4 regions of the Neorhizobium sp. DAR64862/K0K3 genome follow, and region 4 is predicted to be linked to each of the others. Evidence: predicted binding sites of a transcription regulator. Region 4 holds the regulator's gene; each other region holds the start of a gene.
The links. The regulator LexA, encoded in region 4, represses DNA repair genes until DNA is damaged. The targets are predictions, from matches to a motif close to TGTTCNNNNTGTGTTCNG.
Positions count from the first base shown of each region.

Region 1: ACQY1L_RS05475 (ATP-dependent helicase) is a predicted target of LexA. The motif match lies at 5,233-5,250, and genes of this name have one in related genera.
Region 2: ACQY1L_RS01905 (ATP-dependent helicase) is a predicted target of LexA. The motif match lies at 2,993-3,010, and genes of this name have one in related genera.
Region 3: ACQY1L_RS15240 (metallopeptidase family protein) is a predicted target of LexA. The motif match lies at 6,170-6,187, and genes of this name have one in related genera.

Region 1 is NZ_CP191449.1:1,108,016-1,115,928, forward strand. Features, by position in the region: gene ACQY1L_RS05465 (DUF2778 domain-containing protein) at 1-1,357, shown strand, start outside; gene ACQY1L_RS05470 (amidohydrolase) at 1,403-2,548, opposite strand; gene ACQY1L_RS05475 (ATP-dependent helicase) at 2,617-5,193, opposite strand; gene ACQY1L_RS05480 (efflux RND transporter periplasmic adaptor subunit) at 5,412-6,590, shown strand; gene ACQY1L_RS05485 (efflux RND transporter permease subunit) at 6,587-7,913, shown strand, end outside.
Region 2 is NZ_CP191449.1:386,776-394,688, forward strand. Features, by position in the region: gene ACQY1L_RS01900 (pentapeptide repeat-containing protein) at 115-855, opposite strand; gene ACQY1L_RS01905 (ATP-dependent helicase) at 908-2,977, opposite strand; gene ACQY1L_RS01910 (iron ABC transporter substrate-binding protein) at 3,199-4,149, shown strand; gene ACQY1L_RS01915 (ABC transporter permease) at 4,222-5,802, shown strand; gene ACQY1L_RS01920 (ABC transporter ATP-binding protein) at 5,799-6,860, shown strand; gene ACQY1L_RS01925 (DUF1328 domain-containing protein) at 6,961-7,134, shown strand; tRNA gene ACQY1L_RS01930 (tRNA-Val) at 7,449-7,523, opposite strand; gene cpdR1 (response regulator CpdR1) at 7,621-7,913, opposite strand, start outside.
Region 3 is NZ_CP191449.1:3,138,246-3,146,158, forward strand. Features, by position in the region: gene ACQY1L_RS15205 (MFS transporter) at 17-1,732, shown strand; gene leuB (3-isopropylmalate dehydrogenase) at 1,812-2,921, opposite strand; gene ACQY1L_RS15215 (RidA family protein) at 2,967-3,356, opposite strand; gene leuD (3-isopropylmalate dehydratase small subunit) at 3,367-3,972, opposite strand; gene ACQY1L_RS15225 (hypothetical protein) at 4,099-4,341, opposite strand; gene ACQY1L_RS15230 (HpcH/HpaI aldolase/citrate lyase family protein) at 4,485-5,360, shown strand; gene ACQY1L_RS15235 (DUF1737 domain-containing protein) at 5,357-5,563, shown strand; gene ACQY1L_RS15240 (metallopeptidase family protein) at 5,598-6,035, opposite strand; gene ACQY1L_RS15245 (hypothetical protein) at 6,327-6,980, shown strand; gene ACQY1L_RS15250 ((2Fe-2S)-binding protein) at 7,076-7,387, shown strand; gene bfr (bacterioferritin) at 7,353-7,838, shown strand.
Region 4 is NZ_CP191449.1:1,546,495-1,554,407, forward strand. Features, by position in the region: gene ACQY1L_RS07500 (PhzF family phenazine biosynthesis protein) at 1-596, opposite strand, end outside; gene ACQY1L_RS07505 (PLP-dependent aminotransferase family protein) at 848-2,092, opposite strand; gene eno (phosphopyruvate hydratase) at 2,263-3,537, opposite strand; gene kdsA (3-deoxy-8-phosphooctulonate synthase) at 3,666-4,511, opposite strand; gene ACQY1L_RS07520 (VOC family protein) at 4,516-5,391, opposite strand; gene lexA (transcriptional repressor LexA) at 5,584-6,303, shown strand; gene ACQY1L_RS07530 (ComEC/Rec2 family competence protein) at 6,284-7,913, opposite strand, start outside.

The DNA of each region.
Region 1 (7,913 bases), 440 kb from region 4:
GACGAATATGGCGCTTGGCGTCGGCTTTACCGTGGCGGCGCTGGTTGGTGCCTCGATGGTCACGGTCGCGACCTCGGTCAAGTCTGCCCCCAGCATCAGGTTCGAAACGGCCCTGCTTGCGCCACCAACGGCGCGCGAGCATCTCGTGGCTGCATCGGCGCGCACTGCGGACCGCAATCTCGATATTTCGAAATTCTCTCGCCTTCCAGGCAGCGCGCCGGCCGAGCCGAAGCGCGGTCGTCTGGAAGGAGCGCAGCTTGCTGCTCTCTCTTCCCAGCGTCCGGATGACGCAAGCGTTCGTCAGTCGATGCATCTCGCGATGGCAAAGGCTGCCCGTCACGCCGAAACCGAACAGCAGTTTGCGGCCCTTGGCAAGCTGCGGCCCGGCTCCGACCAGATCAAGTCCGCTCTCGGTTCTGCCATGGAAAGTCTTGTGGTCGTAGCGCCACGCGGTAGCGAAGCTCTGGGCGCAATGCCCGACATTCTCCAGGAAGTTCAGCCGGCGACAGAGGTGGCGGAACTCAACACGATGAAGCCGGTGGAACTGGCGTCGCTCGAAAGCGATCTGCCGGAAAGCATGTCGGAGGATACGGTGGCGATTGCCGAACAGGCGACGCCGCTACCTTCACCTGCGCCGACATCTCTCGCCCAGGCGCTGCCGAAAGCCGGACCACTGCCGGTCCTGCGTCCCGGTGCGGCCACCACCAGCGCTTCCATGGCCGTCGCTTCCGTCAAGCCTGAAAAGCCGAATGCACTTGCCGCAATCGCAGCCGTCGCACCGCAAAAGCCTGGCCGTGGCGACAACGATAACGACAAGCGAACCGTGCTTGCCTTTGCCAAGCCGAACAACCCGATGCGCGAAGAGCCTCTCGCTCCGTCGCAGGGTTCGCCGAAGTGGCCGGGCATTGGGACCAAGGTTGCGATCTACGACATCACCAACGGCGTGGTCATCATGCCGAACGGCAGCAAGCTCGAGGCCCATTCCGGCATCGGCAGCATGCGCGACAACCCGAACTTCACGCATGTGAAGATGCGCGGCCCGACACCTCCGGGCACCTACAAGCTCTCGATGCGCGAATCGCTGTTCCACGGTGTTGCGGCAATCCGCCTGACGCCGACCGACGGCAAGGCGCCGCAGGGCCGCACGGGTCTTCTCGCTCACAGCTTCCTGCTTCGCGTTCGCGGCGACAGCCACGGTTGCGTAGCGTTCGCCGACTACGACAAGTTCCTGAAGGCCTTCCAGCGCGGCGAAATCACCCACATGATCATCGTGCCGAAGTGGGATGGCAAGCGCCCCGGCGCCGGCCCAAGCGGCGGCGGCATCATGGCAAAGCTGTTCGGCAACAAGGACGCCTGATCAAACTCAAAACAAACGGAGCCTTTTAGGCTCCGTTTTTCGTTGTCAGCCCAGCGTCTGCCGCGTTGCGGCCAGGAAGATGCGCGCGCCGATCGCAATCAGATCGTCGGGATAATCATAAGTCGGGTTGTGCAGGGCAGGGTGGTTTTCGCCCGCGCCGAGAAACAGCATGGCCGATTTCGAGACCGTAGCGAAGCGGCCGAAATCTTCCGAAGCGCGATAGGCTTGTCCCGCGACATGCAAAACACCCTCGGCATCCATCGCAGCCCTCAGGATGTCGGCTGCAGCGGGATCGTTGATGCAGTGGCCGAACACATCCTGATAGGACACGGTCAACGCCAGCCCATCCGCCGCAGCCGTATCTCTCGCCATTGTCTCCGCCTGTTCGACAAGCGCCGACATCTGATCATCCGTCGACGTGCGCAGCGTCACCCAGATCTCCCCATGCGCCGGTGAAATGCCGGCGGCGGGTTCACCGATCGTCACGTGGGTCACGGTCGCACGCACGAGGTCGTCGTTTTCGACCGAACCATCTGAAATTCCGCTCAGGGCGGGCAACAACTTGGCCACCGCCGCCACAGGCGAAATCCCGGTCTCGGGCCATGCCGCGTGGGCAGTCTTGCCGGTCAGGATGATCTTCATGCCGCGCGATGCGCAATTGGTCGGCCCGTCCTTCAGATGGACGTGGCCGAGCGGGATGCCCGGCATATTGTGCAGCGACAGGCTGATATCGGGCGTGAGGGCCCGGAACGTCTCGTCGGCAAGGACCGCTGCCGCCCCGGCGCCGTTCTCCTCCGCCGGCTGGAACAGGAGAACGACACGACCCTTGGCGGGACGTCGACGTCCGAGCGCACGGCCGACCGCCGCAAGCGTTGCCATATGCCCGTCATGCCCGCACATATGGCTCTTTCCCGATACCTTCGACTTGTACTCGGGATCGCCCAACTCCTTGATCGGAAGAGCATCGAGCTCCGCCCGCAGCATCACCGTCATTCCGGGCACGCCACTGTCGTAGACGACCGCGACGCCGGTGCCGCCCAGACCTTCGACGATCTCGTCCGGACCGGTCTCCGACAGGAACCGCACCACCTCGCGCGCCGTCCCCGCTTCCTCACCGGAGACATCAGGCATGGTGTGAAGCCGGCGGCGCCATGCGGTGAGTTCGACGACGTCGCTGTTGGTGAGGGACATGTCATTCATCGAATTCTAAACCCCTCATCATGGTCACGACCCTCGTTTGCGAGTGGATAGACGTCCAGTCAGCCCGCCTTCTCCACGAACCCGTCCAGCACCCGCTTTTGCCCTGCCTTGTCGAACTCGATCGTCAGCTTGTTGCCTTCGATCGCGGTGACGTTGCCGTTGCCGAATTTGATGTGGAAGACGCGGTCGCCGACTGTGAATTTCGACGGCGTGTCGGTTGTCGACTTGGCGACCAGTTCGCCGTCGATCGTGCGGCCGCGGGGGCCGCTTTCGCCGTAGCCGATGCGTTCCACGGCGTGGCCGGAGCGGCTGCCCCAGTTGTCGCGGGTGGCGTCTGTCTTGTTGGCCTGGGCGCGTTTCCAGCCGGGCGTCGAATAGGAGTTGCCGGCGAAAGCATCCGCCTTGTCGAAGCGCGACTGGCCGTAGCCGCCGCGGCCGCCATAGCCGCCGAAGCTCGAGGACTCCGAGGACGCCACATCGACATGGCTCGGCGGCAGTTCATCGAGAAACCGCGAGGGCATGGTTGATTGCCACAGGCCGTGAATGCGTCGGTTCGAGACGAACCAGATGTGGCAGCGTCGCTTTGCGCGGGTGATGCCGACATAGGCGAGGCGGCGTTCCTCCTCCAGCCCCGAGCGGCCGCCTTCGTCCAGGGCGCGCTGGTGCGGGAAAAGGCCTTCTTCCCAGCCGGGCAGGAATACGGTCTCGAATTCCAGACCCTTGGCCGAGTGGAGCGTCATGATCGAGACGGCATCGAGGTTCTCGTTGGTCTCGGCATCCATGACGAGCGAGACGTGTTCGAGGAAGCCGCGCATGCTCTCGAACTGCTCCATCGAGCGGATCAGTTCCTTCAGGTTTTCCAGCCGCCCCGGCGCTTCGGCGGTCTTGTCGTTCTTCCACATGTCGGTATAGCCCGACTCTTCGAGGATCTGCTCGGCCAGTTCCGTATGCGGCACGGTTTCGAGACGTGCCTGCCAGTTGCGGAAATTCTGCACGACATCGAACAGGGCCTTGCGGGCCTTCGGCTTCAGCTCGTCGGTCTCGATCATTTCGCTTGCGGCCTGCAGCATGGGCACATCGCGGGCGCGGGCGCTGTCATGCAGGTAGCGTATGGTCGTGTCGCCGAGGCCGCGCTTCGGCGTGTTGACGATACGCTCGAAGGCAAGGTCGTCGGCCGGCTGGCAGACCATGCGGAAATAGGCCATCGCATCGCGGATCTCGAGGCGCTCGTAAAAGCGCGGGCCGCCGATGACCCGGTAGTTGAGCCCGAGCGTCACGAACCGGTCTTCGAACTCGCGCATCTGGAACGAGGCGCGCACCAGGATCGCCATGTCGTTCAGCGCGTGTTTCTTGGAATCGCTGCGACCATCACCGCGCTGCAGCCTCTCGATCTCCTCACCGACGGCACGGGCTTCCTCTTCGCTATCCCAGGCGGCGTGGACGATGACCTTTTCGTCTTCAGGGTCGACCCGGTCGGTGAACAGCGTCTTGCCGAGGCGTCCTTCGTTATGGGCGATCAGATGGCCGGCAGCGCCGAGGATATGTTCTGTCGAGCGGTAGTTGCGCTCGAGCTTGATGACCTTGGCGCCCGGAAAATCCTTTTCGAAGCGAAGGATGTTTTCCACTTCGGCGCCGCGCCAACCATAGATCGACTGGTCGTCGTCGCCGACGCAGCAGACGTTTTGCGGCACATCCTTCGGGCGCTGAGCGAGGAGACGCAGCCACATATACTGGGCCGTATTGGTGTCCTGATACTCGTCGACGAGGATATAGCGAAACCGCTGGTGATACTCCTTGAGCAGATCCGGTGCCTTGCGGAACAGGGCGATCGGGTGCAGCAGAAGGTCGCCGAAATCGCAGGCGTTGAGCGTGCGCAGGCGGGCCTGATAGGCGGCATAGAGTTCGCGGCCCTTGCCGTTGGCAAAGGCCCGGGCGTCGCCTTCCGGAATGTCGGGCGGCAACAGGCCCTTGTTCTTCCAGCCATCGATCATGCCGGCGAACTGCTTGGCCGGCCAGCGCTTGTCATCGAGACCTTCCGCCTGGATGAGCTGCTTGATCAGGCGCACGACGTCGTCGGTGTCTAAGATGGTGAAATCGGATCGCAGGCCGACCAGCTCCGAATGGCGCCGCAACAGCTTGACGCCGATCGAGTGAAACGTGCCGAGCCACGGCATGCCTTCGACGGCGCCGCCGACAAGAACGCCGATGCGCTCCTTCATCTCGCGCGCCGCCTTGTTGGTAAAGGTCACGGCGAGAATCTGGCTCGGATAGGCGCGACCGGTCTCCAGCAGGTGGGCGATACGGGTGGTCAGCACGCGGGTCTTACCGGTTCCGGCGCCAGCCAGAACCAGAACGGGACCATCCAAGGTCTCGACCGCTTCGCGCTGTTCCGGGTTGAGGCCGGTCATATAGTCGGGCGACGGCCGGTTGCCGCCGCGTGCCGCCATGGCCCGCGCCGCGATCCCCAGACCACCGGAGGCACCACCGGCACCACCAGCAGGAACAGGAGCCGAACCATGGTTGCCAGCCGATGCCGGCACCGGGCGCTGGTCCGATTGGTCTTCGCCTCGCGCCTTGCGGGGGGCGGGCTCCGGCTCCTCATCGAAGAAAGGGATGTCGTCGTAACTGTTACTCATCCGGCCAATGTAGTGATTCGGGCTCGAAAGACCAGCCGATGTTCTCTTTTCATTCCTATGTTTCCCCTAGGAATCGTCCGGATCCGTGTCGTTGAAGCTCTGACACATCCGTGAAATCGCGTGATGTTACAAAACAGTAAGGTAGGTTCCTCGACCTTGCCAGTTGGGCGCGAAACGGGGATACTTGCACCACTTATCGATAGACTTGCGAGGAATGAATGCGGATCTGGAACCAGCTTCTGATGTCGGTTGCGGTACTGCTCGGAGGGCTCTGTCTCTGGGTCTACCTGTCGGAAGATGCCGGGCGGTCACTGATTTCGATGGGCGTTCCCGCAGGCATGGTGACTTCCATCAATCCTGATGTCGCCGAGCCGGCGGCCGCAACGGTTGCGGGCGCACCGGCTTCGTCATCGCGCGGCGGGCAGCGGGGCGGCGGTGAGAGCCAGGTGGTGTTGGTTGCAACCAGACCCGTCGGAACCGGCGTGGTCAACGACAGACTGTCGGCGATCGGTGACGGCGAGGCGATCCAGTCGGTTATCGTGATGCCGCAGGCGACGGGCACCGTAAACGAGATCCTCGTCAAATCCGGCGACATGGTCAAAAAGGGCCAGATTCTTGCGCAGCTCGATGACGACGAGCAGATCATCCTGCGCGATCAGGCGCAGGTGGTGTTGCGCAGTGCGCGCGAGAAATCCGATACTTACCGGAACCTCAAGAGCTTTTCCCGTCTCGACGTGCTCGACGCGCAGATTGCGTCCGAAACGGCGCAGCTGACGGTCACCAACGCCGAATTGGCGCTGAAGCGTCGCTCGGTCGTTGCGCCAATCGATGGGATCGTCGGCATCGTCGCGGTCAATATCGGTGACAACGTCACGACCGCGAGCAATATCGTGACGATCGACAACCGTACCGAGCTGCTGGTGGATTTCTGGGCGCCGGAGCGTTTCGCGGTCCAGGTCAAGCCTGGCATGCCGGTCGAGGCCGCCTCCGTCTCGCGTCCAGGCCGCACCTTCGAGGGTTCGGTCGAGGCCGTCGACAACAGGGTCGATCCGGCAAGCCGTACGATCCGCATTCGTGCCAGAATTCCCAATGTTGATGACGAACTCCGCGCCGGCATGTCTTTCGGCGTGACGATGCGGTTTCCGGGCGAAACCTTTCCAAGCGTCGATCCGCTTGCAGTCCAGTGGGATGCGAAAGGCTCGTTCGTCTGGCATATCGTCGATCACAAATCGGTCAAGGAGCGGGTGAGGGTGATCCAGCGCAATCCCGATGCGATCCTCGTCTCGGCCAATCTGAAGGATGGCGATGTCGTGGCAACCGAAGGGTTGCAACGGGTCCGGGAAAATGGTGCCGTCCGCATTGCCGGTGAAAAGCCGCCGGAGGTCGCCAGCCGATGAGCAGCAGCCACAGCGGTAACGCCAATAACAACGGGTCGTCCGGCCAGTCTTCAGGAAAGCAGAACAGCTTTACCGCGCTCTTTGTGCGGCGGCCGGTCCTTGCCGCGGTTCTCAACACGCTTCTCGTCGTCGCAGGCCTTGCCGCTCTTGCCGGCGTCGAGGTGCGCGAGTTGCCGGATGTGGACCAGCCGGTCATCACCATCCGCACCACCTACGACGGCGCTTCCGCCCAGACGATGGACCAGGAGGTGACCGATATCATCGAGGGCGCGGTTGCCCGGGTCGCCGGCCTCAAGGCCGTTTCGTCGGAATCGCAGTTCGGCCAGAGCCGTGTCACGCTGGAATTCAACGACACCGCCGATCTTGCGGTGGCCGCCAACGACGTGCGCGATGCGCTTGGTCGTGTCACCGGCCAGTTGCCTGACGACGTGGACGAGCCGCGCATCATCAAGGCCGATTCCGACAGCCAGCCGATCATGCGGCTTGCCGTTACGTCCAACTCGTTGTCGATGGAAGACCTGACGCTTCTCGTCGATAACGAGGTCTCCGACCGGCTTGCGTCGGTTGACGGCGTCGCTGACGTGGAACTCTACGGCGACCAGGAAAAGGTCTTCCGCGTCGACGTGAACCAGACGGCGCTTGCCAGTCGTGGGCTGACGATTGCAGACCTCTCCGAGGCGCTATCGACGGCTGCGCTCGACGTGCCCGCTGGGTCGCTGGAATCCTCGACGCAGGACATTGTCGTGCGCGCGACGGCGAGCCTGACCAAGCCCGAAGACTTCGAAAACGTCATGCTGGGCAACAATGTTAGGCTGCGCGATGTGGCGACCGTGATGCTCGGGCCGGACGACGGCACGACGGCGTTGCGATCGAACGGCGTTCCGGGCGTCGGTCTTGGCGTGCTGCGCCAGGCGCAATCGAACACGCTCAGCATCTCGGAAGGTGTACGGGCCGCCGTCGCCGATCTCCAGAAGACGTTGCCCGAGGGCACGCGCATTGCCATCACCAGTGATGACGCGGTCTTCATCGAAGGCGCGCTGCATGAGGTGGAGATCGCGCTGGCGCTGTCTGGCACGATCGTCATTGCCGTCATCTATCTCTTCCTGCGCGACTGGAAGGCGACGCTCATCCCGGCGCTTACCATGCCGGTGGCGCTGATCGGTACGCTCGTCGCGATCTATGCCGTCGGGTTCTCGATCAACATTCTGACGCTGCTGGCGATCGTGCTTGCGACCGGCCTTGTGGTGGATGACGCGATCGTCGTTCTCGAAAATATCGTGCGACGACGATCCGAGGGGATGGGACCGCGCGCGGCCGCCGTGA
Region 2 (7,913 bases), 1.2 Mb from region 4:
GGCCCTTGCCGATTGATTGCTGTCCACTTCAGTCTCCTTCGACGCAGAACGGTCGCTCTAATGCTTTTTCGGTTTGAAAGGAAAGCCTTTCCGCCCACCGGTTGTGTCTGCTGCTTATCCCGACGTCAGAATTCCCATCGAGCGGAGCAGGTTTTCGTGCTGGTCGCGGCTGACAGTCATGCCCTTGAACGACGCCATGGCTGCAAGATCCATCTCGTCGAAGGTTGCCTGCGACAGGTTGGCGAAATTCAGCGTCGCGCCGGTGAAATCGATATTGTTGAGGCTCGATCCCATCAGGCTGACGCGGCTGAGATTGCTGTCGACAAACGAGCAGTCTCTGAGATCGCAGCTCTCGAACCGGCTCTCTTCGTAGCTCGAAGCGGCAAACACCGCGTATTGCAGCTTGCAACGCTGTAAGACGACGCCGCCAAACATCATGCGCTTGCTGATCTTGCGATGAACCTCGGCGTCGAACTGCAGACCGACAGCCGACGAGTCGGTGATCTCGAGCAGGAAGGCTTCGCATTTGACGATGCGGTTGTTGGAAAGGTTGCAGGCCTTAAACTTCGCCTCGTTGAGGTCGCAGTAATTCCACGCAGATCCTGCCTGCGTTTCGCGATCGACGAAGATGCAGTTGAAAAACTCGGCTTCCTTGAAGGAGCAGTTGGAAAAGCTGCAGCCGATGAACTCGCATTCTCTGATCTTCGCGCCGTCGAAGATGCAATCGTTGAACCGGCAATCTGCGAATTTCGATTCGGACGTGATGAAATCGGTCAGGTCTTCGGATGCAAATCGGCGGCCGATGACGGGTTCCTTCATCGAGAATGCGGCTTCCAGCGACGATATTTCCAACACGCAATCTCCATTGTCAGGCAGCTTGCCTATACGTTCGCGCAACTTGTGACGGTCAGCGCCACATGCCGCGCATTCTTGCGGTTACGTCGATGCGGATCTGGTGGCGGGCTTGGCGTTCGGCTTCGGTCATTTGCGCCACCACCGGCCAGGCGGTGCTTTCGAAGAACTGCAGCAGCGTTGCCGGGATAAAGCGGGAGCGTGAGGCGTAGACGTGCCTGTCGCCTTGGGAATGCTGGCCGTGGGTAAAGAAACGCTGCGGCGTGATCAGGTGAAGGTGATCCTTCGCGCGCGTCATCGCCACGTAGAGCAGCCGCCGTTCCTCCTCGATTTCGGCTGTCGTGCCGGTGCCGAGATCGGAGGGAATGCAGCCGTCGACACAGTTGAGCAGGAAAACCGAGCGCCATTCCTGGCCCTTGGCGGAATGGATGGTCGAGAGGATCAGGTAATCCTCGTCGAGCAGCGGCACACCGGCCTGGTCGCTCGTCGCATCCGGCGGATCGAGCGTCAGTTCGGTGAGGAAGCGTTCGCGCGACGCGTAGCCGGAAGCGATCTGCTCCAGTTGCAGAAGGTCGGCCTTGCGGGTGTCGGCATCTTCGTGGATGCGGCTAAGATGCGGTTCGTACCATTGGCGGGCGAGCCCGATTTCGGAAGGCCAGCCTTCGCTTTTCCTGACGGCGCCGAGCATCTCGACAAAGGCCGGCCAGTCTTCTCCGGACCTCGGAGGCGAGGGGATTTCCTGGAGTGCCGCCAGCGGTTCCGGATCAGCTGCGATCGCATCGAGGATCTTTGCCGCTGTCTGCGGGCCGATGCCCGGAATGAGCTGCAGCAGGCGGAACCCCGCAACCCGGTCACGCGGGTTCTGGGCAAAGCGCAGGGCCGCCAGCATGTCCTTGACATGGGCGCTATCGAGGAATTTCAGGCCGCCGAACTTGACGAAGGGAATGTTGCGGCGGGTCAGTTCCACTTCCAGCGGACCGGAGTGGTGCGAGGCGCGAAAAAGCACGGCCTGCTGCTTCAGCAGCATTCCGGTTTCGCGGTTCTCGAGGATTTTTTCCACGATATAGCTCGCCTGCTCGGTCTCGTCCTTGACGGTAACCAGACGGGGCCGCTCCTCCGACTGTCGGTCGGTCCACAGGTTTTTGGTGAACCGCTCGCGGGCAAGTTCGATGACGCCATTGGCGGCTGCCAGAATGGTGGTGGTCGAGCGGTAATTGCGGTCGAGCGTGACGATGTTGGCCGGCGGGTCGAAGGTCGCGGGAAAATCGAGGATGTTGCGGATCGTGGCGGCACGGAACGAATAGATCGACTGGGCGTCGTCGCCCACCACCGTCAGGCCGCGGCCGCCGGGTTTCATCGCCATCAGGATCGAGGATTGTAGCCGGTTGGTGTCCTGGTATTCGTCGACCATGACGTGATCGAATCGTTCGCCGACATCCTGTGCGATCAGCGGCTCGCTCATCATCTGCGCCCAGTAGAGCAGGAGATCGTCGTAATCGAGCACGTTCTGCGCCTGCTTGGCCTCGACATAGGAGGCAAACAGATCGCGCAGCTGCGGTTCCCAGGCAAGGCACCACGGGAAGGAGGTCTTCAGCACCTCGTCCAGCGGCGTCTCGGAATTGACGGCGCGCGAATAGATCGCAAGGCAGGTGCCCTTGGTCGGAAACCGGCTTTCCATCTTGGAGAAGCCGAGCTCGTGGCGAACAAGGTTCATCAGGTCTGCGGAATCCTCACGGTCGTGGATGGTGAATTCCTGGTCGAGGCCGATCTGTTCGGCATAGATCCGCAACAGCCTTGCGCCGATGCCGTGAAACGTGCCGGCCCAGGCGAGCGCATCGGTCATGACGCCGGACTTCGCCCCCATCACTTCGCGACAGATACGCTGGACGCGACGGCCCATTTCGGAGGCCGCACGGCGGGAAAACGTCATTAGCAGCAGGCGGCGCGGATCGGCACCCGACACGATCAGGTGGGCGACGCGATGGGCAAGTGTGTTGGTCTTGCCGGAGCCTGCGCCTGCAATCACCAGAAGCGGTCCCGCAGCGCCGCCATCCGGCACGTCCGAACCATGTTCGACCGCGCGGCGCTGGGCCTCGTTCAATTTTTCCAGATAAGCAACCGACATTCAGCTTCCGCGGCTTGTTCTTGATGTGTTCGTTTCAGCTCTACCTGATTCGCCGGCATTTGCCGCAATCGGTCTCCATCCCCGTTCGATTCTTAAACTTGACTACGCAGGTCGGCTTTGGCTATCGATGCGATGACGCTTATAAATTGGAGGCAAACTTGAAAATTCTGTCTGCTCTTTCGGCCGGAGCTTCGCTCGCCGTTTCGCTACTCGCTCTGTCCATGCCGGCCAACGCGCAGGTCGCCGACAGCCTGACGATCTACAATGCCCAGCACGAGGGCCTGACCAAGGAATGGGTCGAGGCGTTCAAGGAAGAGACCGGCATCGTCATTACGGTGCGCAACGGATCCGACCTCGAAATGGCAAACCAGATCGTCCAGGAAGGCGCCAACTCGCCGGCCGACCTGTTTCTGACGGAAAATTCGCCGGCCATGGCGCTTGTCGATGGCAAGGGGCTGTTTGAGCCTGTCGACAAGGCAACGCTCGATCTCGTTCCCGAGCAGTTCCGCCCGGCCAACGGTCACTGGACCGGAATTGCCGCGCGCTCCACCGTGTTTGCCTATGACAAGACCAAGCTTACTGAGGACAAGCTGCCGAAATCGATGCTCGATCTCGCCAAGCCCGAATGGAAGGGCCGTTGGGCCGCATCTCCGTCGGGTGCCGATTTCCAAGCGATCGTCGGCGCGTTTCTGCAGCTGAAGGGTGAGCCGGAAACCGCTGCCTGGCTGAAGGGCATGAAAGAGAATTTCACCGCCGTGCGTGGCAATTCCACCGCCATGAAAGCCGTCAATGCGGGCCAGTTCGAAGGCGCGCTGATCTATCACTACTACTATTTCGGCGATCAGGCGAAGACCGGCGAAAACAGCAAGAACGTTGCGCTGCATTACTTCAAGAACCAGGATCCGGGTGCCTTCGTGTCGATCTCCGGCGGTGGCATTCTGGCCTCTTCCAAGCACAAGGAGCAGGCGCAGGCATTTCTGAAATGGCTTGCCGGCAAGGGCGGCCAGAAGATTCTGCGTGACGGCACCTCGTTCGAATACGCCGTCGGCAAGGACGAGGCTTCCAACAAGGCGCTCGTTCCGATTGCCGACCTTCAGGCGCCGAAGGTCGAGCCTTCGAGCCTCAACAATGCCAAGGTCACCGACATGATGACAGCCGCCGGCATTCTCTAAACACCATCGAATCCTGTTGCGCACGGACATCGCAGGGCGTACCTGCGATGTCTCTTCTTTCTTGAGCACGCGATGACGTTTACCACCGAGAGCATGGTTGCCAGCCGGCCGCGCCGGAAGCCTGCGGGGAAACCCCTTGCCGGATCGTCTTGGACGCTGGCAATCGCCGTTGCGATTGCCGCCCTGACGCTGACGCCGCTCGGGTTCGTGTTCTGGGCAACGCTTGCGACCGGCTGGGAAACGGCATCGCAGCTGATCTTCCGTTCCCGTGTCGGCGACCTCCTGTTCAATACCGTTGCGCTGATCGTCTTCACGGTGCCGGTCGCGACGGTTCTTGCAACAGCGCTTGCATGGCTGACGGAGCGCACCGACCTGCCGGGCGCAAAGCTATGGGCCTGGCTTGCCATCGTGCCGCTTGCCATTCCCGCTTTCGTGCAGTCCTATGCCTGGATCGGTATGTGGCCGCGGCTCAACGGGCTTGGTGCGGGCGTCGCGATCTCGGTCGTGACCTACTTTCCCTTCGTCTACCTGCCCGTTTCGGCGGCCCTTCGGCTGATCGATCCGGCGCTCGAGGATCAGGCGGCCTCTCTCGGTCTTTCGCCTGCTGCGGTCTTGCGGCGCGTCGTGTTGCCGCAACTCAGACTGTCGCTGTGCGGCGGGGCGCTGCTGATCAGCCTGCATCTCCTGTCGGAATACGGGCTCTATGCGATGATCCGGTTCGACACGTTCACGACGGCAATTCTTGACCAGTTCCAATCCACCTACAACGGCGTTGCAGCGCATATGCTGGCGCTGGTGCTGGTGGCCTGCTGCTTCGTGCTGATCGGTGTCGATGCCGCTATGCGGGGCCGCCGTCGCTATGCCCGGCTGGGCTCGGGCGTTGCCCGCCATCCGGTGCGCGCCTCGCTTGGCGTCTGGCGATATCCCTGCCTGCTGCTGCCGGTCGTGACCACCGCGGTTTCGCTCGGCGTGCCTGTCATGACGCTCGGGCGCTGGCTGATCGCGGGTGGTGCTGATATCTGGCAATTCAGCGAGATCGGGTTGGCCCTTTCCCAGACGCTGACGATCTGCGTGATCGGCGGTGTGGCGACGGCTGCTGCCGCCGTGCCGATCGCCTGGCTTTCGGTGCGCCGCCCGACGCGTTCCAGTCGGTTTCTCGAAGGCTGCTATTATCTCGCAAGCTCGATGCCGGGCGTGGTTGTCGCGCTCGCTCTGGTGACGATCTCGATCCGGGTGATGCTGCCGCTTTACCAGACGGTGGCGACGATCGTCATCGCTTACGTCATCATGTTTCTGCCGCGGGCGCTGGTCAGCCTGCGCGCCAGCATCGCGCAGGTGCCGGCAGAGCTGGAACAGGCGGCCGAAAGTCTCGGACGTTCGCCCGCGCGGGCGCTCTGGTCCACCACAGTGCGGCTGGCGGCGCCCGGCGCTGCATCTGCCATGGCGCTTTCCTCGCTCGGCATCATGAACGAGCTGACCGCGACCCAGATGCTTGCGCCCAACGGCACGCGCACGCTTGCCATGGCATTCTGGGCGCTGACCAGCGAGATCGACTATGCGGGAGCCGCACCGTATGCGCTGCTGATGATCCTGTTTTCGCTTCCGCTCACCCTTCTCCTTCACCACCAGTCAAAAAAGATCGCCGGGCGATGACGCTGCTTACCCTTTCCTCCGTTGCCAAGAGCTACGGTTCCGTCGCAGCCGTTGCCGGTGTCGACCTTGCAGCCCAAAGCGGAAGCCGCACGGCCATCGTCGGCCCTTCCGGCTGCGGCAAGACCACGCTTTTGCGGCTGATTGCCGGGTTCGAGGTTCCTGACGCCGGCTCGATCACGCTTGGCGGCGAGATCATGTCCAATGCGGACGCACATGTTGCTGCCTACCGACGTAATATCGGCATCGTGGCGCAGGACGGCTGCCTGTTTCCGCATCTTTCGGTGCTCGACAATATCGGTTTCGGCATGGACGCGGATCGCGACGCCAAACAGGCAAGGGCTGCGGAACTGATGGAGATGGTCGGGCTTGACGGGGCGATGCTTGCCCGCAAGCCGGATCAGCTTTCCGGCGGCCAGCAGCAGCGCGTGGCGCTGGCAAGGGCGCTTGCCCGCAGGCCGCGGCTGATGCTGCTGGACGAACCCTTCTCGGCGCTCGACATGGGCCTGAGGACCGCCACCCGAAAGGCTGTGGCCGACGTACTGTCTGCTGCCGGCGTCACCACCATTCTCGTTACCCATGACCAGGCGGAAGCGCTTGCCTTCGCCGATGAGCTGGTCGTGATGCGGGCGGGAAAATTCGCCCAGGTCGGCACGCCGCGCGAGGTCTATCTTAAACCCGTCGACCGGGCGACGGCCACCTTCCTCGGAGAAGCGGTCGTGCTGCCGGCCATGGTGAGCGACGGGATAGCAGACAGCCCGATCGGCCGGCTAGAGGTTGCGGACGTCACCTATCGCGGCCGGGCGCAGATCATGATCCGGCCTGAGCAGTTTACCGTCAGCCGGATCGAATACGCGCCGGACAACGGGGTCTCGGCTGTGGTCAGCGACGTGGTTTTCTGCGGGCCATCGCTTGATGCGAGGATAACACTCGCCGGAGACGGTATCGCCGAGGGCGAGATTTCCTTCCGCCTGGATATCCCCGGCCGCGAGCTGCTTGCGTCAGGCGACCGGGTGTCGATCGGCATCTCGGGACGAGTGCATCTGCTTGCCGACGCGTAGTTCACATTTTTGCCGGAATATTTCTTCGCGGCCATCACGGCGCTGGAACCTGGAACCTTTTGTCACGTTGTTCCCGCATCAAATATGAAGGAATAATACCATGCTGAAATGGGCTCTCATCTTTCTCGTCATCTCCGTGATTTCAGGCTTCCTCGGCTTCTCCGGCGTCTCCTCTGCCACCGCGGGCATCGCGAAAATCCTGTTCTTTATCGCTATCGTGATCTTCCTTATCTTCCTGGTTCTGGCACTGACGGCAGGCGCCGTGGTCTTCTAAGAAAGACCCCATGGATCAAAACAGCAAAGCCGCCCTGGAGCTTCCACGGGCGGCTTTTGTTTGCGGTAAATTCGGGAAGTGAAGCGCTATTGAAGCGGCCGGAGCCCCACACGACCCCGGCCGCCTGAGTGCCACTGGCCGAGAGGCCAGCCACAAACTCAGACCCACAAGCTCCCGCATCCGCAAGCCTCGCGCTATTGGTATTGTTACGGATGGAAGAATGGTGACGGGACGTTATGCGGTCGGTTAACGGCTTGAAACGAAAAAGGCTTCCGGTTTCCCAGAAGCCTTTCGTGCCTTGCGGCTAATCAGGATGGTGGGCGTAACAGGGATTGAACCTGTGACCCCTACGATGTCAACGTAGTGCTCTCCCGCTGAGCTATACGCCCATCCGATGGGCGGCTTAAGACCACAGAAACCGATGTGCCGTCAATAGGCTTTTTCCGGTTTTGTGAAGTCTTTTTGACAGCCGCCGGAAAACCGGGCTTACGCGGCCAGAAGCTTGTTCACTTCGTCCACAAGATCGCGCAGGTGGAAGGGCTTGGAGAGAACCTTTGCATCCTTCGGGGCCTTCGAATCAGAATTCAGAGCGACGGCGGCAAACCCTGTGATGAACATGACCTTGAGATCGGGGTCGAGTTCGGTCGCGCGGCGGGCGAGCTCGATGCCGTCCATCTCGGGCATGACGATGTCGGTCAGGAGCAGCGAGAAAGGCTCTTCGCGGAGCCGGTCGTAGGCGCTGGCGCCGTTGTCGAAGGAAATGACCTTGTAGCCCGCCT
Region 3 (7,913 bases), 1.6 Mb from region 4:
TGTTGGGAGGACGACAATGGCACACGTCGCAACGGCAGCCCGGACGAAGGCTAGCCCCATGACGCGCGAGGAAAAGAAGGTCATCTTCGCCTCGTCGCTGGGTACCATTTTCGAATGGTATGATTTCTATCTCTACGGAACGCTTGCCGTCATCATCGGCCGGCAGTTCTTTTCGGCGTTTCCGCCCGCCACGCAGGCCATCTTTGCACTGCTGGCCTTTGCTGCAGGCTTTCTCGTCCGCCCCTTCGGCGCACTGGTCTTCGGACGGCTCGGCGATCTTGTCGGACGCAAATATACCTTCCTTGTCACGATCGTGATCATGGGCCTATCGACATTCTTTGTCGGTCTTCTGCCGAGCTACGAGCAGATTGGTGCAACGGCGCCCATCCTTCTCATCGCGCTGCGCATGTTGCAGGGCCTGGCGCTTGGTGGCGAATACGGTGGTGCTGCTGTCTACGTGGCGGAGCACGCCCCGCCCGGTCGCCGCGGATTTTACACGGCCTGGATTCAGACGACGGCGACGCTTGGCCTGTTGCTGTCGCTCGCCGTCATCGTGACGCTGCGCGTCAACATGGGTGAAGAAGCCTTTGCCACAAGCTATCCGGTCATATTCGGTCTGCTGGGCGGCTGGCGCATTCCGTTCCTCGGATCGGCACTGCTGCTTGCGGTCTCCATCTACATCCGCTTGCAGATGAACGAGTCCCCCGTCTTCCAGAAGATGAAGGAAGAGGGCACCCGTTCGAAGGCACCGCTGACGGAAGCCTTCGGCACCTGGAAGAACGGCAAGATCGTGCTGATAGCACTGTTCGGCCTTGTCGTCGGCCAGGCCGTCGTCTGGTATACCGGCCAGTTCTACGCGCTGTTCTTCCTGCAGAGCATCCTGAAAGTCGACCTTCTGACGGCGAACGTACTGATTGCCTGGTCGCTTCTTCTCGGCACACCATTCTTCCTCGTCTTCGGTGCGCTGTCTGACCGCGTGGGCCGCAAATGGGTCATTCTGGCAGGCTGCGCGCTCGCAGCGGTCACGTACTTCCCGCTGTTCCACGCATTGACCAATACCGCCAATCCGACCTACGCGGCAGCGATCAAAAACGTCCAGATCCAGGTTTCGGCGGATCCGGCGACATGCGGATCCCTGTTCGACCCGGTTGGTATCAGAACCTTCACGCAGCCCTGCGACGTCGCGCGACGCACGCTGTCGCAGCAGGCGTTTACCTACACGCTGGTGCCAGCAGCCGCCGGTGCGCCAACCACGGTCAGCGTGGCGGGCACGGACGTTCCCGTTGCCAATGTGACGTTGCCGGACGGCAAGACCGAAACCTTCGCCCAGCGTCTCGGCCCGGCCAGCGTGGCAGCCGGCTACCCTGCCGCCAACGATGCTGCCAAGGTGCGTGTGGATGGCTTCTTCGCGGTGTTCGGCAATGCCCAGGCTTTGACTGTCATCGCCATTCTCTGGGTCATGGTCGTCTATGTGACGATCGTCTACGGCCCGATCGCCGCGGCGCTGGTGGAGTTTTTCCCGACACGCATCCGCTATACCGCCATGTCGCTGCCGTATCACATCGGCAATGGCTGGTTCGGCGGGCTCCTGCCGGCCACCTCCTTCGCGATCGTTGCCTCGACCGGTGATATCTATGCCGGGCTCTGGTACCCGGTCGGCTTTGCCGTTCTCACGATCATCATCGGCGCGGTCTTCGTGAAGGACCGGCGCAATATCGATCTTAACGAGTGATCAGTCATCAAAAAGAAGGGCCCGGCGGAGACGTCGGGCCCTTCGTCGTTTCAGGGAAGTGGTCCCCTCGCGGGATGCCTCAGGCCGAAAGACCGGCAAATTCCTTGAGGATGGCGTCGCCCATGTCGCCGGTGCCGACCTGGCGGCAGCCGTCAGCCATGATGTCGCCGGTGCGGATGCCCTGGTCGAGTACCGTGGCGATCGCCTTTTCCAGGTTGTCGGCTTCGGTGATCATGTTGAACGAATAACGCAGGCACATGGCAAAGGACGCGATCATGGCGATCGGGTTGGCAATGCCCTTGCCGGCAATATCCGGTGCCGAACCATGGACCGGCTCATAAAGCGCCTTGCGCTTGCCGGTCTTGCCATCGGGGGCGCCGAGGGACGCGGACGGCAGCATGCCGAGCGAACCCGTCAGCATGGCCGCAACGTCGGACAGCATGTCGCCGAACAGGTTGTCGGTGACGATGACGTCAAACTGTTTCGGGGCGCGAACCAGCTGCATGCCGCCGGCATCGGCCAGCATGTGGTCCAGCTTCACATCGGAATATTTCGCCTTGTGGATTTCGGTGACGACCTGGTTCCACAGCACGCCGGATTTCATCACGTTGCGCTTTTCCATGGAGCACACGGCATTCTTGCGGGTGCGCGCCAGTTCGAAGGCAACGCCTGCGATGCGTTCGATCTCGTAGGTGTCGTAGATCTGGGTATCGATGCCGCGCTTCTGGCCGTTGCCGAGATCGATGATTTCCTTCGGCTCACCGAAATAGACGCCGCCGGTCAGTTCGCGGATGATCAGGATGTCGAGCCCGTCCACCAGTTCGGGTTTCAGCGAAGAGGCGGCGGCAAGCGCCGGATAGCAGATGGCCGGGCGCAGATTTGCGAAAAGCTCCATATCCTTGCGCAGGCGCAGCAGGCCGGCTTCCGGGCGCACCTCATAGGGCACACTATCCCATTTCGGACCGCCGACGGCGCCGAACAGGACGGCATCGGCCGCCATCGCTTTTTCCATATCCGCGTCGGAAATGGCGGCGCCATGCGCATCATAGGCGCAGCCGCCGACCAGACCTTCGTCGGTGACGAAATCGGCACTCATGGCGTCGTTCATATGGGCGATGATCTTGCGCACTTCGCCCATGGCCTCTGGACCGATGCCATCACCGGGAAGCAGGAAAAGGTGTTTTGCCATTGTGCAGATGTCCTTGATTGTTCAGGCGGCGGTTGGGCAGCTGTTTCAGGAAGCGCCGGCACCGATGCGGGCGGTCACTTCGATCTCGATTTTCATTTCAGGGGTGGTGAGGCCGCAGACGATCATGGTCGCTGCCGGCCGGATCTCGGCGAATGCCGATCCGACCACCTCGACCACGGCATCGTAATCGGCCATGTCCACGAGATAATAGCGCACGCGGACCACGTCCTTCAGGCTGCTGCCGGCTTCGCCAAGGGCTTTTGCGATGGTGGCGAGCGCGTTTCGGGTCTGGTCGGCGACATCGTCAGGCATCACCATCAGGGCATAGTCATAGCCCGTCGTGCCCGAGACATAGACCATGTCACGATCGACCACTGCGCGGGAATAACCTATCCGCGCTTCGAAGGGTGATCCGGAGGAGATATGCGTGACCATCTGATAACCCTCAGAGCCAGGGGCGTTCCGTGCTGTTCTTGTCCTCGAAACTCGAGATCACAGCGTCGCTCTTTAGTGTCGAAGCGATATCGTCCAGGCCTTCAAGAAGGATCTGGCGGCGACCGGGATCGATATCGAAATGCAGCGAGCCGCCATCCGGGCCGGTGATCTTCTGCGCTTCGAGATCGATCGAAATGACGGCATTGGAGCCACGATCCGCATCATCGAGCAGCTTTTCGAGATCTTCCGGAGACACGATGATCGGCAGGATGCCGTTCTTGAAACAGTTATTGTAGAAAATATCGGCAAAGCTGGTCGAGATCACGCAGCGGATGCCGAAATCGAGAAGCGCCCAAGGCGCGTGCTCACGCGACGAGCCGCAGCCGAAATTGTCGCCAGCCACCAGGATCTTGGAATTGCGATAGGCCGGCTTGTTCAAGATGAAATCCGGGTTTTCTGACCCATCCTGATTGTAGCGGGATTCCGCAAACAATCCCTTGCCGAGACCGGTTCGCTTGATCGTCTTCAGGTAGTCCTTGGGAATGATCATGTCGGTGTCGATGTTGACGACCGGAAGCGGCGCTGCGACGCCGGTGAGCTGCGTGAACTTGTCCATGATCTGCCTCCAAGGGAGTTGTCGTGAAGGCCAGATAAAGCAATTTGCCGCCAATTTGAAGGGCATTATGCCTTCAACCGGTACTCCGCTGCGCCATAGCGCGCAGGCGGAGCGAACATGATGACGCTAGAGGTCGATGATGGTACCGCGGCCGTCGTTCCACACACGGATATCGCGGCTGGCCGGCTTTGGTCCGAACGATTTCGCTCGCACGGGTACAGGGTTCAACCTGGTCGAGATCGCCCTACCAATTGAAAGAAGGACGAGAATGCCGGCAAATGCGACGGTCAGAGACGCTGTAAACAGCGCCGCCATGGCAAGCACCGCAATAGCTGAGACGACGACGAAAAATGCACGAATGTTTTGCATGGATCATACCTTTCAACGTCTCAAATGTGGGACCGGCCGGCCCCCCTTACAAGTGGTTTCATGACCTCCTGTCTTGCCGAGGGCCAAAAAGCTTGTCACAACCACGTTATGACTTTTCCCAATGATTACATGGTCCCGAAGCGATGGCCGCTTTGATCCGGCGCTCGCTCCTGAGCGTTCCCGCAAGCAACACCCGTGCGCTTTCGAAAATCCCGCAGCTCGACTGCGACGGCGTGATTTTCGATCTGGAGGATTCCGTGGCATTCGCGCAGAAAGCGGAAGCGCGGGATAACCTCCGCAGAAGCTTTGCCGAGCTGAATTCCGATGGTCTCGAGACGGCTATCCGGATCAATCCGCTCACAAGCGAATTCGGTCCTGCGGATCTCGAGCTCATCGTCGAACTTCTGCCGGATGCGGTGGTCATTCCCAAGGTTGAGCATGCGGACGACGTCCGGGTGATCGCCGAGCGCCTTTCTCAGGCGGGCGTGCCGGAGAGGGTCTCTATCTGGGCGATGATCGAAACGCCGCTCGGCGTCCTCAACGCCGCCGAAATCTCGAGCGTGGGCGGACGGATCAAATGCCTCGTCGTGGGGCTCAACGATCTTCGCAAGGCAACGGGTGTTTTGCCGCAACCGGGGCGGGCCAATCTCATACCCTGGCTGATGCAGGTCGTGCTGGCGGGCAGGGCCTATGGTGTCGATGTGATCGACAGCGTCTTTAACGATTTCAAGGACGAAGCCGCGTTCGAAGCCGAGTGCGCCCAGGGCCGCGCCATGGGATTTTCCGGCAAGATGCTGATTCATCCGGCGCAGATCGACGCGGCCAACCGTCATTTCGGTCCAGACGAAGATGCCCTTGGGGAGGCACGCGCCATCATCGAGGCCTTCCGTCAGCCGGGAGCCGAAACGCTCAACGTCATCAACCTCGACGGCCGCATGGTCGAGCGTCTGCATCTCGAAGATGCGGAAAAGCTCGTGGCCAGCGCGGCGGTCATCGCCAACAGAAAGAGAAAGCCATGAAAGTATATCGTTTCATCACCGGTCCTGACGATGCCGCCTTTTGTCACCGGGTGACGGCGGCGCTGAACAAGGGCTGGGAACTCTCCGGTTCGCCAAGCTACGCCTTCAACGGCAAGACGGGCGAGATGCATTGCGGCCAAGCCGTGATGAAGACCGTCGAAGGCAAGGAATACAGCCCCGAGATGAAGCTCGGCGAGCAGTAAAAAGCTAGGCCGAGGTGTGTCTGCCAGCGCTGGATCAGCGCTGGCTTGCTTCCTCGGCGCTCGCCTCGATGCGCTCCATGTCGTCGTCACTCAGGCCGAAGTGATGGCCGATCTCGTGAATGAGGACGTGGGTGATGATATCGCCCAGCGTTTCCTCGTTCTCTGCCCAGTAATCGAGGATTGGCCGGCGATAAAGCCGGATGCGATTCGGCAGTTCGCCGGTTTCCACCGTAAACCGCTCGGAAATGCCACGTCCTTCGAACAGGCCCAAGAGGTCGAACGGCGTTTCGAGCGCCATGTCTTCAAAAACGTCGTCGTCCGGAAACTCCTCGACCTCAATGGTGAGGTTCGTCGTGAGTTTGCGGAATTCGTCCGGAAGGTGGCTGTAGGCTTCTAATGCCAGCGACTCGAACGTGCTGATCGTCGGCGCATGGCGATCCTGCCAATCATCGGTCTGGTCAATGCGGGCCATGGGATCTCCTTCCAACTCAGGCACATATAATACCTGAAGCAGCTATTTCGAGAAAAGAATCATTGCGATAGCTTTTAGAGGAAAAGATTCCTGATCGGGAGCTGTTGACTCTTTGCCACGTGTCTGGAATCCATAAGAACATAAAGCGAACATTATCGATGGAGTTAACGCCATGGCCAAAGGTGCCTGGGCGCGGGAGAGACTTTTGCCCTGCGCAAGCCGATCTCGGAGACGGAAAGCGGTTGGCGAGCTTGCTCCTGATGCTCGCGTCTGGTCTGGATTGGAACCCGCATGACCGCCTGTTTTCGATTCCCTCTGGCGCATGGACAGAGGCGTATTCTGACACTCGTGTTCCCGCGTCTGTCAACCGACAGAATCGCGCGCCGCCGCTGGGGTATGGACTGGCGGTCTTCCCGCCATCACGATCATCCACCGATCGTCTTTGCCGGGCGCCACGCCGACAGGATGTGCCTGACAGCGCTCGACGCCGCAGCCGAACGCCTTAACCTGAAGCTGGGACAGGGCGTTTCAGAAGCGCGAGCGATCTTTCCTGAGCTCGACGTGATGGACGAAGACGATGATGCCGACGCGGCGCTTCTGATGGCGCTCTCCGACTGGTGCGACCGATATACGCCACTGGTGACGCTAGAAGGGCGAAACGGACTCTCTCTGGATATCACGGGCTGTGCGGATTACGGTGGCGGAGAGCAGGTCTTGCTCGGCAATGCCTCCCGCAGACTCCGTCAGATGGGTTTCGACGTCAAAGGGACACTCGCATCTTTGCCGGGCGTGTGGAGCGATTCTGCTTCTGCCGCGGACGGAACCTGTGGCGGCGCGTTGTTTCGATCGAGTGACATCCGAGCCTTTCCAGAGATATCGCAGCGACACAGCAGCCGGTTAGGCATCACTGCCTCCGATCACGGATCGTTGATAAGGGGGTTATGATATGTCAATTACCGGGCTGGATTCTTTCTTGACATCGCTTGTCCTCTTTTGCAAAAAGTCTGTATCGAGGTCAATGTTCTCCAGGTCGATCCAAAATGCTGGTTTGCAGTTGCAATTACATCACCGAAAGGGAGATCAAGGATACGATCATCCAACTCCTCACTGAGGACTGTTGGCAGCTGATCGTTCCCGTCAAGGTCTACCATGCGATGGAAAAACGCGGCCGCTGCTGCGGTTGCTTTCCCAATGTCGTTGATCTGATCATCAAGACCACTGAGGAATATCACGCCCAGCGGCACTCGACGGAAGCTGACGTGATCGTCTATATGTCGCGCTTGAAACAACTCCACGAAGAAAACAGGAGAGCGGACATTGAAAGGCGACTTACAGGTCATCGAGCGGCTTAACGAGGCACTTTTCCTCGAACTTGGCGCTGTGAACCAATACTGGCTGCACTATCGTCTCCTGCATGATTGGGGTTTTACCAAGCTTGCCAAGAAGGAGCGGGCCGAATCCATCGAAGAGATGCAGCATGCCGATCGTCTGATCGACCGCATCATCTTTCTCGAGGGTCATCCGAACCTTCAGACGCTGGCACCGCTTCGCATCGGTCAGAACGTCAAGGAAGTTCTAGAGGCCGATCTGGCTGGTGAATACGATGCCCGCACCGCCTACAAGGCGTCGCGTGATATCTGTCACGCCGCCGGAGACTATGTCTCCATGAAGCTTTTCGAACAGCTGCTGATGGATGAAGAGGGTCATATCGACTTCCTGGAAACGCAGCTCGAACTTCTCTCGAAGATCGGCGAAGAGAGATACGGCCAGCTCAACGCGGAATCAGCCGACTCCGCTGAGTAAAGCTCAAATCATCGACATTCTATCGCTCAAGCCCGGTGGAAGTTGCTTTCACTGGGCTTTGCTTTATCCGACCAG
Region 4 (7,913 bases):
TCGACGAAGGGAGCGACCTTCTCCCAAAGCGGCGCATCGAATTCCACGTCCTGGACAGTTGCGAGATTGTGCAGCGGGATCATCAGGAAGGGCACACCGGCGCTCCAGATCGACGCGACGTGGTTTTCGAACCCGATATCCGTCAGCTCGACGCCGAGCGCGTCCGCGATGCCCTGACGGTTCAAGGCGAGGTCGATCCGCTGCGACTTCTTCGGCAGATCGAACTCGGCGAACCCCACCTCCCCCTGGCGCAGACGCACGGCGCACCGAACCGGACCGACCGCCTCTTCGAGGACACAGACCAGATCGAGATCGCTGTCGCGCCCGTGCGTGCGCTCGGCAAGGGCGATGGCCGTCCCGACCGTCGGATGTCCCGCGAACGGAAGCTCCCGGCCCGGTGTGAAGATTCGCAGCTTCGCCGAATGGGTGGTGTTTGTCGACGTCTGGACGAACACCGTCTCCGAGAGGTTCATTTCCTTGGCAACGGCCTGCATCGCGCCATCGTCGAGACCATCTGCATCGAAGATGACCGCAAGCGGGTTGCCGGAAAGCTTAGCGTCGGTGAAAACGTCATAGATGCTATAGGGACGCGCCAATGCAAACTCCTCCTCATATACCGGGCGCAAAACTGCCCGACGGCGTCCCGTGGCGCAACCCCTGATCAACGTCACCGGCTAGTGATTTAATTAGCGGCGGTTACGGTCGGGCGCGCTGGGCGCCTCGGAGAAGGCCGCGTTTCCACGAGAGGCGGCGCCCGAGGCCGAGCGTCACCGACAGGTGAACTGGTCGCCAGCAGCCCGTGAGAAAGGCAAGCCATCGCTGGGTCGCCTTTCTCAGTACGCGATATTCAGATGATCGGGAGCGCTTCGTGCTCACGGGTTTCGGCATTGCCGATCAGTCTTCCGAGCCGCTTGATGCCTTCGTCGATCATCTCGTCGTTGGCGCAGGAGAAGCTGATGCGCAGCGTGTTGGCATTGCTGCCGTCGGCGTAGAACGCCTTGCCGGGCACGAAGGCGACCTTTTCGGTTGCCAGCGATTTCGCCAGAAGCTCCGCACCATCCGTGCCCTCAGGCAGCGTCAGCCATACGAACATGCCGCCTTCGGGCTTTGTCCATGTCGTTCCCTTCGGCATGTATTTCGCAAGTGCCGCCAGCATGGAATCGCGGCGGCCGCTATAGACCCGCTTGATCTTGGCAACCTGTTCATCGAAACCGCGCGAAGCGACATGCTCGACGGCGATCTGGTTGATCGTCGACGAATGCAGGTCGGCCGCCTGTTTCAACAACACCAGTTTGCGGATGACCGGCATCGCTCCGATGACGAAGCCGACGCGCAGGCCTGGTGCCAGCGTCTTGGAAAAGCTGCCGCTGTAGATCGTGCGGGTCTTTTCGATACCGCCGCTGCGGGCAATATCGAGCGCGAGGATCGGCGAAACCGGTTCGCCATCGAAGCGCAGGTTCTGGTATGCGGCATCTTCGAGAATCGCGATATCGAGTTCGTCTGCCAGTGCCAGAAGCTTTTCGCGGCCTGCGAGATCGATCGTCTCGCCGGTCGGATTGGAGAAGTCGGCGGACAGATAGGCAAACTTCACCGAGCCACCGGCTTTCGACGCCGTCTCGCGATAGGCTTCCGGCGTGCGGTTGCCGTTGACCGAGAGCTGATCGTAGGTCGGCTCATAGGCATTGAACGCGGAGAGCGCACCGAGATAGGTCGGCCACGTGACGAGCGCCGTATCGTTCGGCGACAGAAACAGTTTGCCGAGGTAATCGAGCGCCTGCTGGGAGCCTGACGTGATGAAGACGTTGTCGGCGGTACAGTCGATACCGATCTTGGCGACATCGGCCACGATCCAGTCGCGCAACGGCTTGTAGCCTTCGCTGACGGAATACTGCAGCGCGGAGTTCACCTGAGCGCCTGAGAAGATATCCGCATAGGCCTTCTGGAATTCCTCGGCCGGAAACAATGCCGGATCCGGAATGCCGCCGGCGAACGAAATGATATCCGGCTGCTCCAGAAGCTTCAGCAGTTCGCGAATTTCGGAGGCTTTCATGCGGCTGGAGCGTGTCGCGAAAATATGGTCCCAATCAAGCACGGGCGTTTCCTTTTATTTCAATATTCTTGGCATTGGTTTACATAAGTTTCGACAGGTCAACAATGCTGACCTATCGGTTTTTGGTACGGTGCGATCACGAATTGTAAAACGCAAAAGCCCGCGCAGATGGCGCGGGCTCTCGGATAGTCTGCCTCAGTCGACCGGAATGATCAGGCCTTGAGGATCGAGCGGCCCGCGTAGGCGGCCTGCGGCCCAAGCATTTCCTCGATACGGATCAGCTGGTTGTACTTGGCCAGACGATCAGAGCGCGACAGCGAACCGGTCTTGATCTGTCCGCAGTTGGTGGCGACGGCGAGATCCGCAATCGTCGAGTCTTCCGTCTCACCCGAACGGTGGGACATGACGGCCGTGTAGCTCGCCTTGTGCGCTGTTTCGACAGCATCGAGCGTCTCGGTGAGCGATCCGATCTGGTTGACCTTGACGAGGATCGAGTTGGCTGTGCCCTGGCGGATACCATCGCGCAGACGGGCCGAGTTGGTCACGAACAGGTCGTCGCCGACCAGTTGCACCTTGGAGCCAATCTTGTCAGTCAGATACTTCCAGCCGGTCCAGTCGTCTTCCGACATGCCGTCTTCGATCGAGATGATCGGGTACTTGCCGGCAAGTTCTGCCAGGTAATCGGCCATTGCTTCAGGCTCGAGCGAACGGCCTTCGCCTTCCAGCTCATACTTGCCGTTCTTGAAGAACTCGGTGGCTGCGCAATCAAGCGCCAGGTGAACGTCGTCGCCCGGCCGGTAGCCAGCCTTTTCGACCGACTTCATGATGAAATCGAGCGCTTCCGGAGCGCTCTTCAGGCCCGGTGCGAAACCGCCTTCGTCGCCGACATTGGTGTTGTGACCCTGCGCTGCCAGTTCCTTCTTGAGGACGTGGAAGATTTCCGCGCCCATGCGCACGGCATCCTTCAGCGTCTCGGCGCCGACGGGCATGATCATGAATTCCTGGAAATCGATCGGGTTGTCGGCGTGAGCGCCGCCATTGATGATGTTCATCATCGGGACCGGCAGGAGATGCGCGGAGGCGCCGCCGATATAGCGATAGAGCGGCAGGCCGGACGATTCGGCGGCGGCCTTGGCAACGGCAAGCGAAACGCCGAGAATGGCGTTTGCACCCAGGCGCGATTTGTTCGGGGTGCCGTCGAGCGCGATCAGGGTCTTGTCGATGTGGATCTGGCTTTCGGCATCGAAGCCGCCGATCGCGTCGAAGATCTCGGTGTTGACGGCTTCGACAGCCTTTTCGACGCCCTTGCCACCATAGCGCTTGCCACCATCGCGAAGTTCGACGGCTTCATGCGCGCCCGTGGAGGCGCCCGACGGAACGGCGGCGCGGCCCATCGAGCCGTCTTCCAGATAAACATCCACCTCGACGGTCGGATTGCCACGGCTGTCCAGAATTTCGCGAGCGATGATGTCGGTAATGGCGGTCAAGGGTCTCTCCTCGGTTGATGTGCGAGCCTGAATTCGCAGGCTCAGCGAACAGGCGGATCATCGACATTGTGCGATCGTCGATGACACGCGGATTACAATCCAGTCAATTCGGCGGTTTTTCGACGCCGTCAGCCTTTTGCGATGGCATCGAACGCCAGCAGCTTTTCCAGAAGCCGCGGCATGTCCTTCAGGTGGACCATGTTCGGACCGTCGGACGGCGCGTTGTCGGGGTCTTCGTGGGTTTCGATAAAGACGCCAGCAACGCCGACGGCGACGGCTGCCCGGGCCAGCGTTTCGACAAATTCGCGCTGGCCGCCGGAAGAACCGCCCTGGCCGCCGGGCTGCTGCACGGAATGGGTTGCGTCAAAAATAACGGGGCTTCCGAGCGACGCCATGATCGGCAGCGAACGCATGTCGGAAACGAGAGTGTTGTAGCCGAACGAGGCACCGCGCTCGCACAGCATCACATTGGGATTGCCGCTTTCGAGGAACTTCGCCTGGACGTTCTTCATGTCCCAGGGCGCCAGGAACTGGCCCTTCTTCACGTTGATCGCGCAACCCGTCTTTGCGGCCGCGACGAGCAAGTCCGTCTGGCGCGACAGGAAGGCGGGGATCTGCAGGATATCGATCGTATCCGCCACGAGAGCGCATTGCTCTTCAGTGTGAATGTCGGTCAGAACGGGAAAGCCGAATTCCGTCTTCAGATCGGCAAAGATCGCCATCGCGTTGTCCAAGCCGATGCCGCGCTTGCCGGAGATCGACGTGCGGTTGGCCTTGTCGAAGGAGGATTTGTAGACGAGGCCGATGCCGAGTTTCTTGCAGAGTTCGACAAGCGTGCCGGCGATCATGAAAGCATGATCACGGCTTTCCATCTGGCAGGGACCGGCAATCAGCGAGAGCTTTGCCGTGTTTGAGAAAACGACTTTCGAACTCCCCTCGCCCACGGACACTTCAGAATTGGCGGAGACTGTCATTTCACTATTCCTCGAAACCGAAAACCACACCTTGCCCCGGGGCTGCCGACACGATCACGCGGCCATCCCTGCGGATGAATGCGACGTCATTAGCAGCAAGGGTGATCTCTGTCACGGCGAGATCGGTGGTCTTGAAGATGATCCCGCGCGCAGCGAGGCGCGACGATAACAAGGGCTTCATCGAAGACCGGAACTCGTCGCTGAACGTGTCGTTGGATTGAATGCGGATGCCGGCATTGGCAGCTGCGATCCGCAGACCGTCTTTCCCTTGCTCGGGTTGCGTCTCGAACACGGTTTCGAAAAGCGGCAGAAACTCCAGCGGGTCATCTGCAGAAAAGACGATCTCTCGAAGGCCTGTAACGGCGTTTGCGTGCTCATCAAGACCACCGCGATCTGCCGGTAATGCGGCCATGCGCTGGCAGGAAAACAGCAAGATGTCATCGACCTCGGGAACTGCCGCGAACGCCAGACGGAATGAGACTTCGCTCTCCCCACCATCGGGCAACTGCATCGGGCGGGAGAATTGAAGCATCTCGCCCGCAGACATGTGCCCGTCCACAAAACGGCTATGATCGGCCGCTGCATCCTGCGTCCCGACGACCACCGCCGATAGACCTTCCCTTTTCCGCTGGCCGCGGAAGCGGATGTCGCGATCGGTGAACACGTTGCCTCGTTTTGCCGCAAGCGAGGCTTGCCGACGGTTCACAATGGCCAGCGGCTCGAGATACGAGCCATCCGCGAAGAATATGCAGGCATTGGCTGTGCCGAAAGGGTGAACACCTTCAGGTGCCACAGTAAAGCCGAGAGCGGTCAACCTCCCCCGCGCTGACGCCAGATCTGCAACGGGCAGAACCAAATGATCGACTGACTTGTTACCCACTTACACCCCCAAAGTCTTATTCCGCAGAACATTGGCTATCGCGGGAAACTCGGCAAGTGCTGCGCACGAACTGAATACGTGATCGAACGCTGAAATGAGACTATTCTTGAGCAAAAATTTGGGGCTTGCGGAACACAGATAGAACATATAGCGTCCGTTCTGCATTTGTTTCCAATTCTGAGGGTCCCGTCCATGCTGACACGCAAGCAACAGGAGTTACTTCTGTTCATCCACGAGCGGATGAAAGAATCAGGCGTGCCGCCGTCGTTTGACGAAATGAAGGACGCTCTCGACCTTGCATCGAAGTCCGGCATCCATAGGCTGATCACCGCGCTCGAGGAGCGTGGCTTTATTCGCCGTCTGCCGAACAGAGCACGCGCGCTCGAAGTGATCAAGCTGCCTGACGCCTATGTGGCGAACCTTCATCCGCGACGGGGTTTTTCTCCCAGTGTCATCGAGGGAAGCCTCGGCAAAACGCAACCGGTCGTCGCTCAGAAGCCGGCGCCGGTCATGGCGGACAATCCGTTCTCGACAAACATCCCGGTCATGGGTCGAATCGCTGCCGGCGTGCCGATCTCCGCGATCCAGAACAACACCCATGACATCGCCGTTCCGATCGAGATGCTGGGTTCCGGCGATCATTACGCGCTCGAAGTGAAGGGCGATTCGATGATCGATGCCGGCATCCTCGATGGTGATACCGTCATCATCAAGAATGCCAGCACCGCAAGTCCGGGCGATATCATCGTTGCCCTGGTCGATGAGGAAGAAGCGACCCTGAAGCGGTTCCGCCGCAAGGGTGCATCGATCGCGCTGGAAGCGGCGAACCCCGCTTACGAGACCCGCATCTTCCCGCCCGACCGGGTGAAGGTCCAGGGCAAGCTTGTCGGCCTTATTCGCCGCTATCATTAAGAACGCTGTTATCCCGGAGATGCGCGGCAACAGCCTCCGGGATGCCAAAGTCGAATTGTCGCGTTCGCCAGTCACAGAACCGGTGGACGGTCCACGGACGGCTTGAGGTCTGTGCGCTGTCTCGCATCGCCGCCGTAATCTTGATGTCTGGCGCTGTCGCGTTCGGAATAATGGTGATTTCCAGTGCGCCAGTCCGGCGCAACGTCCGCCCGCTGAGAAGCAAGGCGCCGGAGCGGCAAGTATCGAAGCGTGCGCCGGGCGAGACGATGATCCGACCGAAATCGCAGGCAAGACCGGTGTATCGGTTGTCTTCGACAGTGACGATCCGGATGTCCTGAGCAGTCTGCGCCGCGCACAGGATTTTCGGCAGACAGGCAAATCGTCCGGGCGTGAATGCTTGAAGAAAGCCCCTGACATATTCGATTTCCCGGCGCGTCAAATCCGGTCGCGAATGTGGTCTAGGTCGTCTGTCATCACTTTTCGCAAGGCTGGCACCTCGCGCTGGTTCCGAAGAGGCAAGAACCGGCAAGGCGAGCGGTTGTTCTCCGGTCTCAAGCACCAGCGCTCGCCGCCATTGATCGTAGATAAATCCCGGCGGCCGGGTTCGATTGAGGGTGATCTTGTCATCCTGGATCAGTCCCACTGACGCGCCGTCTTCGGATATGACGATATCAGGCCTCGGCGCCGAGCCTGAGCGGACCGCAAAGAGCAAAGCCACCGCCATGAACAGCGCGCCTGTCAGCCTCAGCGGCGTGCGCAGCAGCGTCAGAAGCAGAAAGCCTGCCGTCGCCAGCGGCAGGAAAAGCGGGTTCTGCCGGCCGATGGCAATATCGCCGCCCCATGCGGCAACGATCTCGGCAATGCGAATGACGATCCGCAGCCCCTCGCCCATGATGAACAGAAAGGGAGCATCCAGCCCGAACGGCATCAGCAACATGCCAACAAGCCCTGCCGGCATCACCACGAAGGAAATGATCGGCATGGCCGCGAGATTGGCCGCGAGGCCGTAGGTGGTCAGATGGTGGAAATGCTCGATCGAATAGATCGACGTCGAAGTACTGCCGATCAGCGACGTCACCACGATCCCGGCAATGAAATGGAACGTCGCCGCGACACCCGTTATCCACCGGTTGCTACCTTTTGTATCCTCCTTACCTTTCGCGAAATATCGCGTCCAGAGGGCGAACCCTGCCACCAGTGCCGCGGTTGCCGCAAACGACATCTGGAAACTCGGACCCAAAATCTCCGACGGCGAGATGGCGAGGATAATGATTGCCGAAAGGGCGACGTTGCGAAGGCTGATGGAGGGTCGATCGACGAGCACGGCGACCAGCATCACCGCCATCATGATATAGGCCCGCTCGGCGGAAACCCCGAACCCGGAAATCAGGTAATAGGCGGTCGCCATGACAAGCGCACCGAACGCGGCAAACTTCTTGATCGGATAGGCCTGCGCAAAGCCTGGAAACAGCGACAGGACGGAGCGGACGCCGACGAAGAAGATACCGGCTGCCAGCGCCATGTTCAGGCCTGAGATCGCGACGATATGGGCCAGCCCGGACAGACGAAGCGCCTCGGTCGTCTCACGGGAAATTGCACGGCGCTCGTCG